Regions from separate parts of the Clostridium sp. 'deep sea' genome, predicted to be linked through region 1. Evidence: riboswitches for the same ligand, from Rfam matches in the RefSeq annotation. Region 1 holds a riboswitch; the other holds the start of a gene.
The links. Region 1 has a riboswitch for glycine ahead of IMX26_RS12560 (GrdX family protein). Riboswitches for the same ligand answer to the same signal wherever they lie in the genome.
Positions count from the first base shown of each region.

Region 2: linked by a shared signal. The riboswitch ahead of IMX26_RS08220 (trimeric intracellular cation channel family protein) and the one ahead of IMX26_RS12560 (GrdX family protein) in region 1 are both predicted to bind glycine.

Region 1 covers NZ_CP063353.1:2,713,472-2,718,192, reverse strand. Annotated here, with positions in the region: gene IMX26_RS12570 (thioredoxin family protein) at 1-76, opposite strand, end outside; gene IMX26_RS12565 (FAD-dependent oxidoreductase) at 384-1,604, opposite strand; gene IMX26_RS12560 (GrdX family protein) at 1,670-2,050, opposite strand; glycine riboswitch at 2,191-2,295, opposite strand; gene IMX26_RS12555 (type III pantothenate kinase) at 2,330-3,085, opposite strand; gene selD (selenide, water dikinase SelD) at 3,099-4,139, opposite strand; gene IMX26_RS12545 (LysR family transcriptional regulator) at 4,141-4,721, opposite strand, start outside.
Region 2 covers NZ_CP063353.1:1,748,744-1,753,464, forward strand. Annotated here, with positions in the region: gene IMX26_RS08215 (M28 family metallopeptidase) at 1-902, opposite strand, end outside; glycine riboswitch at 1,220-1,314, shown strand; gene IMX26_RS08220 (trimeric intracellular cation channel family protein) at 1,395-2,072, shown strand; gene IMX26_RS08225 (aminotransferase class I/II-fold pyridoxal phosphate-dependent enzyme) at 2,368-3,405, shown strand; gene IMX26_RS08230 (hypothetical protein) at 3,467-3,871, opposite strand; gene IMX26_RS08235 (radical SAM protein) at 4,396-4,721, opposite strand, start outside.

The DNA.
Region 1 (4,721 bases):
TCCAAAAATCAACTACAACCCAACCATTACCTTCTAATACTTCTGCGTTAAAGTTGGTTTTGTCTAGTGCTAGCATTTGCTACACCTCCTTCTCATTTTTATAATAACCTGCATTTTTTTATTAAATCTCGTGGCATACCACAAGAACTAAACAATATTTGTTCAGCTACTTCTCTTAATAACTAAATGGCTAAAAAGCATATTCATTACACTTTATTCATTAACCTAAAAGTTCAAAAAACTAAAGAGTATTAAAATTATTAGAGTTTTTGAAAATGTTTGCTGTCAAGGAGCTAGAAAATTTATGGCTGAAGCTATACGATTAAGTATGCTGAAGTCAGAAATTTTCGTACGACGATGAGAGCAATAATTTTCAGAAATCTCTATAGAGATTTAACTTTTGCTACTAATGCAGCTGTATCAATAGCTTCAGAATTAATTGTTTCAACAACTTTACCTTTGTTAAATAATACAATTGTAGGTATATTAGTAATGTTGTAACGATTAGATATTCTTTGATTTCTGTATGTGTCAATTTTAACTAATTTAACACTATCACCAAGCTCTTCAACAGCGCCTTCAATTTTAGGCATTGCAGCCATACTAGCTTCACTAGCTGGGCTCCAGAAAGCTACTAATACAGGAACATCTACTTCAATTACATCTTCTAAGAAGTTTTCTTCTTCGTGAATATATTTTTCTGCAACTGTAGCAGCTGTAGCTCCATCACCAGCAGCAGTAACAACTTGACGTAAATATTTCTGGCGACAATCTCCAACAGCAAAAACACCGTCTTTATTACTAGCCATTGTTTGAGGGTCTACCATTAAGTAACCTCTTTGATCCATTTCTAAAACGCCTTCAAAGGCTTGTGTGCGTGGAACTGTACCAACAAATACAAATACACCGTTTGTAGCTACATCATTAACTTCACCTGTATTAATATTCTTAACTTTAACCCACTCAACAATACCATCTCCACCAATTTCAGAAATTGTAGAGTTCCAAATCCACTTTAATTTATCATTTTTAAATGCACGCTCAGCTACTACAGGTGTTGCATCAACTTTACCTTCTTCGTGAATAACAACAATTGTAACTGTTTCGGCAAATTTTGTTAAGTACATAGCTTCTTCAATAGCAGCATCACCATTACCCAATACTACTACGTCTAATTCTTCATAAAAGTCAGCATCACATGTAGCACAGTATGAAACACCTTTACCTCTAAACTCGCGCTCACCAGGAATACCTAATACTCTTGGTTCTGCACCTGTAGAAATAATAATAGACTTAGTTTTGTATTCGCCCTTACGGCCTTTTATTGTTTTTACAAAACCCTCTGTTTCAATTCCAACAACATCTTCTCTAACAAACTCAGCACCAAACTTCTTAGCATGCTCAGCCATAGCTGCTGTTAAAGCAGGACCAGTTGTATGAATAGTTCCTGGCCAGTTTTCGATTTCTTCTGTTGTAGCCGCTTGACCACCAACTTGACCTTTCTCTAAAACAACTGTAGATAACTTAGAACGGCTAGCATATAATGCAGCTGTTAATCCACCTGGGCCACCACCAACAATGGCAACATCATAAACTTTAGACATGTGTAATCCTCCTACAAGTTAGTTGTTTGATTTGTTTTAACAAACCCTAGTAATAAAACCTTCCGTTAGTAAACCGATAAGCTTTTTAATGCCGAATCAAGCAAGCTTTGATCAATTACTTGAAAATCTTGTTTTATTCGCTCATTCCACTCTGGTAACGGGCGCTCCTCTAACATCTTTTTCGCTACTTTTAATGAACCTTCTATTACCGATAATGACTCATGATCTAAACCTGTTATTTCTTTACAAACTATAACTGATTTATAGGGAGTCTCGTTTGGCTTTACACTTCCCACTAACGGATGTGTTAGTAGTTTATGACCCAAATGAATATAATCACGTGCGGTATTTAATACTGCAAGCAAATCACCATTTACTGCTTCAACTTTATTATAGTTAGCAATAATGGCTGGATTATTACTTAGAATAAAAAACTCACCATACATTAGCATTCCCAAACCTTTCAATTTATCGCATAAAACTTAAAAAAATAAAAGACAGAAATAGCATAACCATATGCCACTCTGTCTTGTTTACCTGAGAGATTAATCTCCTTCGGTGTTACTTTAGTAACTCTCCAGAGGACTGTCCCTAAGCGGTCCTTTTGCCTGAGAGTTTCTAATTATTTTGGTAAAAAAACAATTATTGCTCCTTCGGCGCTTCTTTACGAAGTCTCTCCCGTTTAGCTCAACCAGCCTATTAAATTATATTATATCTATATTATACTAAACGTGTTTATCATCTGTCATCATTCTATACAAAATTTCTGCTCCTTGCAAGGTCAAATTAGGCATAAAAACATCTATTTCAGTTAAAAATTCATGTAATAGTTTACCAATTCCACCTGTTAATATAACAAATAGGTCTCCTTGCTCTTTTTTTATCTTTTTAATAAGGCCATCTACCAATGCGCAGTAACCATAAAAGATCCCCGATTGCAAACAGGGTACTGTTGCATTATTAATTATTTTTGTCGGCGCGTCAAGTGTTATTTCAGGTAAAAGTGGTGCTTTTTTTACTAAAGCATTAAGTGAAAGCTTCATACCTGGTACAATAGTAGTGCCTTTATACAATCCGTTGGCTTCAATAACACAAAATTTAGAGGCAGTTCCTAAGTCAACACTTAAACACCGTTTTTTAAATAAATGCAAATTAGCAACAGCATTTACATACAAATCTGCACCAAGCTCTTGAGGCTTAACTCCATTTTTTTCAAAGAATATTCCACCTATTTCTCTGGTGTTACTACAAAATATTTGTTGAGTAGTAATTTTTATTGATTGTAAAAACTCCCTTAACATAATCTCTATTTTAGGAACAACAGAAACTATCATAACTGCGCTAGGCCTTTCTAATGCTGTTATTTGCTTTTTCCATGTTTCTGTATCATATGTTTCAAAGCGTAGGGTTCGTGTCAATTTTTGATTTTTAAACAATCCCAAAACAATATTCGAATTACCTATATCTACTGCTAATAACACAATAATCTCCTAACTACTCAACTGTTATTGCTTTATTGCCTCTGGGTAACACCTTACCAATAACAGCAATAAAGTTTTCATTTTTATTAAACTCATCAATTATTAATGGTAGCTCGTTTACGTCCACAGCTGCCAATAAGCCACCCGAAGTTTGTGGATCAAATAGCACATCGTGCATTATTTCGGGCACATCACTATTAAATTCAATTCTTTCCCCGGCATAAGCTAAGTTATTATAGCCACCAGCTGTTAACAAGCCCATTTCTGCCATTTCAACTGTTTGAGGTAATAACGGAACAGCTTTAGCTGTTATTGAAATTGTAACATTACTAGCCTCGGCCATTTCAAGGCAGTGTCCCAACAAACCAAACCCTGTTATATCAGTAACGCCTGTAACATGATAGTTTTTTAAAATATCAGCTGCATATTTATTTAAGGTAATCATATTTTCGTGATATACATCAATGCTTTTTTCATCCACTAAGCCACCCTTTACTGCTGAAGCAATAATACCTGTGCCAATTGATTTGGTTAAGATAAGTATTTGACCTTCTTTAGCGGCAGCATTACTCCAGTATTTTTGTGGATGCACTATGCCTGTAACACTTAGTCCATACTTAGGTTCTTGATCTTCTACTGTATGACCGCCAAGCAGCGATACTCCTGCTTCAACAATTTTACTTGCACCACCATCTAAAACTGCTCTAAGAACTCCTGAATCAACACAGTTGATGGGAAAGGCCACAATATTAAGGGCTGTAAGAGGCTTTCCTCCCATAGCATATACATCACTTAAAGAATTAGTGGCGGCGACTTGTCCAAATAAATAAGGGTCATCTACTATTGGGGTAAAGAAATCTACTGTTTGCACCAACGCTTGCTCTTCATTTATTTTATAAACACCAGCATCATCGGCAGTCTCTAAACCCACTAATACATTTTTGTTTTGCATTTTGTTAATTCCATTTAATACATTTGATAAGGCACCCGGCCCAATTTTGCTTGATCAGCCTCCGCCCTTTGTCATAGATGTTAACTTAATGTCTTTAATCATTCTATTTCCCTCCATTCAGTAAAAGCTGCCAAAATGCACTGCCAACTCTACTTCTGTCACATGTATTTTTTACTATGGCATATAGAGTTCTTTCAAGAGGCATTTCTTTGATGCTCACAATTTTTACAAGCTGTAAATCAATAGATTGTTTAGCTGCAGCATAAGAAACAAATGCTAAACCACTACCAGCTACCACTGAGTTTATTTGTGGAATAACACTATTAACCTCACTTAATACATTAAGATGCTGAACATTAATATTATTTTTTTTCAAAAAACCATTCACTGTTCTAAAGGTTGCTGAGCCTTGCATTCTTCTTATTAACGGATATTTTTGCTTCTGCAAGTCTTTTAAACAGCTTATTTGAGAAACATTTAAGTCTTTTGGAGCAATTAAAACAATTTTATCTTGTTTTATAGGCAAGTACTCTATACAATCATTATTTAATTTTTCACCTGTCGCTGCAATATGAACATCTCCAGATAATAGCCTATCTACGGCCTTTCTGGTATTTTGAATCTCTAACAATACCTTAACTTTAGGGTGATATTTTTGAAACTCACTAACATAGTGAGGCAATA
Region 2 (4,721 bases), 960 kb from region 1:
TTGTCTCCAATATGATCCAAATGTGCCCCAACTATTAGGTGTTTCTTACTCTTTTGATTTGTACCCTCTATTATACCAATAACATTAGAGCTCTTACATTTCTCTAAAGAGAAATCTACCTTTAAATATGCAGAATCTCCTCTCTCAGCAGCCTCCTGTAAGTATGGGTAGGCATCATTTGAGCAATACATTAAAATAGGTCCATTTTTATTATTCAGCTTTTTACCACCTCTATTTAAGCGCCTCATTTGTTTACTCACATGAAAATAGCCATCTCTTTTATTATCAAAATTAATTATAGCGGCCTTTATGTATCCGCTTAGTGATTTAACCTTGTTAACAATGCCCTCAGCCTGACGAGCATCATACTGTAAAGCGTAAGCTAAACGTTTGTCAATTAACAAAACTTTATTTTTAATTTTTTTGTTAGCTCTACTTAATTGCTCCATGCTCGTAACATTTACTAACTCTGCCTTAACTTCACCCTTTATCATGGTATGAGGCCATAATGCTAACCCATTATAATCAGATAAATTATTATATTCACCTGTTACCTCACCTGTTTTTCTGCTTGTTATCAATACAGCAGGTGAATTTACCACCATTAAATCCTGTTGAAAGCTTTGTAAGTAATCTGGATATTTAGTAGGAGGTGTTAGTCCTAACGACTTAAACTGCTCTACTAAAAACTTAACTGTTTTTAAATTACCGGCTGTGCCAGGTAACCTACCCATATATGAAGCTGAGGTTATTTCTTTTATTACATTATAGGTATAATCATCTACTGGTTTGTGTACTATGGAACTAAGAGGTATTTCTTTAATTGCATTTTGTTCAGAGGTATATAAAATACCACTGACAATTATCATTAATATTAATAATGATGTTAATAAATACTTCAATTCTCAACACCTCTTTTACTTTCAGACTTTTAATGATAACGATTATCTATATTAATAATATCGGCTGCTAGACCTTTTTTTTAACTAGTAAAATTAAGCATTTATATTATATCACTAATGGCTAAGCAACCATATTATTTTATCTTTTTACAAAAAAAATAAAAACATACTTGACATTTATTAATATTATATATAGAATGAACAAAAATAATTTAAGTGGAAGATGATTATTGGAGATATCTTTTTAGATAACCGTAGAAGCAAGGAATATTTTTGCTTGAACTTATTCTGAAACTTTCAGGTCAATAACAATAATCTGACACTACCCTGGAGAGACTCATTTAATTGAGCATCGACGAAGAAACTTATGATTAATAAGGAAACTTTCAGATAAAAGGACAGGGAATAAAAAGCAATTAAAGGCTTTTTATTCCCTGTTCTTTTTAGTACATGCGAATAAAAGGCGTATTATAACTGAAAGGAGTAGTTATTATGTTTTGGTTTAATGTATTTGATATTATAGGCACTGTCGCATTTGCAATATCTGGAGCTTTGGCTGGCATGAGAAAACAGCTTGATTTATTTGGTGTTATTACACTATCTATTACTACTGCTTCTTTTGGAGGATTAATGCGTGATATCTTTATAGGTAAACTTCCTCCAACTATTTTTACAAACCCAAAATATGTTGTAATAAGTTTAATTACAGCACTTATAACTTTTGTTATATACCCAATTATCTTAAAAACTCTTTCGATCAAAACAAATAAATTTGGCATAAACCTAATATTAATCCTTGATGCTATAGGTCTAGGAGCTTTTACTGCTTTAGGAACAGAGATAGCAATATCCCATGATATAAACAATATTTTTAGCGTAGTATTTATGGGCACTGTTTCTGGAGTTGGCGGTGGCGTTATTAGAGATGTTTTTATTAGAAATATACCCCTTATCTTAAAAAAAGAAATATACGCCTTAGCATCCATCACGGGTGCTACAATAATGTTTTTTTCACATAGTTTATTACCAACAATGCTTGCTATGTACCTTTGTTTTATAGCAACAGTTTCACTAAGAATTTTATCTATGCGATTTCAGCTTAATCTACCAACGGCTAAAATATGTTTAGATGAATTAGATGAAAATTGTACTGATAAATCCTGGTGCTAATGAGTTAGGTAGTTGGTTATTATTCATTGGTTTGGCTACTGGTTTATGTATTGTTTATTATAGAACTACCACTATAGTTTACAAACATAAACTTATAGCCAAACCAACCCCTCCCACTAAAATAACTAATCAGTATTATTCATCTCTACATAATAAATTTTATACGCTATAATATTCCCTACAAAAAAATAGAAATTAAATCCATCACTAAATATTATTAATATTGATATCCACCACTATATTTGTATAATATTATTGGTATAATAGCATTAAAAATTACTATAGGAGAATAAGGATGAGTAAAAAATTATATAGCTTTAAAAATGACTATAGTGAAGGTGCACACCAAAATATTATTAAAGCTTTAACTGAAACAAATTTAGTTCAGCAACACGGTTATGGAGAAGATGATTACTGTAAAAGTGCCAAAAACCTTATTGCAAAACACTTAGAGAATAAAAATTCTCAAATTCACTTTACATCTGGAGGTACCCAAGCTAATTTAGTAGTTATATCCTCTATTTTAAGGCCTTATGAAGCTGTGTTATCGGCTGATAACGGTCATATATATGTGCATGAAACTGGTGCTATAGAGGCAACCGGACATAAAGTATATGCTGTTGATTGTAAAGATGGCAAAATTACGGCTAATATGGTTAGAAAAGCTGTTAATTTTCATGCAGATGAACACATGGTAAAAATAAAAATGGTATATATCTCAAATGCTACAGATATGGGTGCTGTTTTTACAAAACAGGAACTAAGTGATTTACGAAAAGTATGTGATGAGTTAGGTCTGTATTTATTTATGGATGGCGCAAGATTGGGCTCAGCCCTTAGTTCTTCTTACAGCGACTTAACGTTAGCAGACTGTGCTAAATTAACTGATGTATTTTATATAGGAGGAACAAAAAACGGAGCACTACTTGGTGAAGCCATTGTTATTAACAATCAATGCTTACAAGAATATTTTCGCTATAGTTTAAAACAAAAAGGTGCTTTGTTAGCAAAAGGTAGATTATTAGGTCTTCAATTTTATGAACTGTTTAAAAATAATTTATTCTTTGACTTGGCAAAACATGCTAACAAAATGGCAACTATCTTAAGTGAAGAATTAAGTGAATGTGGAATAACTTTTAAAACTAAACCATCATGTAATATTATTTTTGCAATCTTACCCAATAGTTTAGTTAAGGAACTTCTTAAAAAATATGATTTTTATGTAATAGAAAAACATAATGAAGACAGTTCAGTAGTTAGATTGGTAACTTCTTGGGCTACTCCCGAAAGTATTGTAAAACAGTTTATTGCTGATTTAAACAAATTGTTATAAAAAAATATACACCCCTTAATAGCCAAAGGGGTGTTATTTATTATCTATATGTAACACAATATTATAAATATGTGTTGCGATCTGGATCTTTGCCATCAACTAACCACTTAACGCCAGTTGTCTCCCAAGTAGCACTAGAGGCAGCATCGATATATCTTTTTTGCTTGTCTTTACCTGCTTTTTTCATTAAACGTTTAAACTGCATTGCTGTAACAATACCTTCTAAAATAACTACTGATTTGTCTAGTCCATTTTCTAACAATAATTTATGACCTTCAATCATAGGTGCCTGTGACTCAGATGGCAGTGTTTTCATTTCTCTAATATCAATAAAAACATTAAAGCCTTTACCTAAACTAGGAACTAGTGATTTTACTTCTCCAAGCCATTTATTCATTTCACTCTCTTGAATAAAGCCACTAAAAGCCATTTTTACTCCGTATTTTTGTTTATTAATAATATACATAATTGCTCTCCTTTATATAATGTTGTTACCATGACAAAATTAGCCCTCTCCTAAATGTAAAAAATATCAAATAAACACACACTTCCTAAAATACTTTTATAACAAATACCCCTCCTTAAATATCTGTATTTAATTTTAGTAATTATTAATTTATGTAGTAATTATTTCTTTAAAATTATATCATTATTCAACAACTCTTATTTTTCCATTAAAAATCCACAACAAAATTCACCAATTAATTTTAATAATTTTTATTAACTTATTCTCTAATTTTTATTATGGCTTTTATGTAGGAGAATTAAATATACTATGTCTTTATATAAATTGAAATAACAATGAATTAATAGAGAAATGTTTTGCTAATGACAAATATTTTTGCGACCTAATATTTATATAGACGTAATATTTTTAGTAAATTTTGTACATATTGTAGCACTACGTATGCTTCTACTAGTATTATCGGCAATTATAAGATTTTATTAAATATAATTTTTATAAATTTTTAGCTTAATTTAAAATTACCTTTAGGCTATATATATAATTTTACTATTAGTAAACCTACTATTTAGCTGCTTAATTAAAAATTGGGTGCTTTCTTCTTTAATTTTAGGCCTATAACAATATTTACCTCTACCTCTGCCTGTCATAATATTTTTATTAAAGAAACTATAAGCGTTAGGAAAAGCCTCTGTGTTTATAGCATTCTGCACATAACTATAGGTCATAAATATCATTTCAAAAAATAACTGTTTTTTAACTTTAGTAGATAAGTTATCTGCTAAAAACGTAAATAACTCTACATATTCTTTTTGCCAATCCTTTATTAGTATAATTGGAGCTATCAGTATTC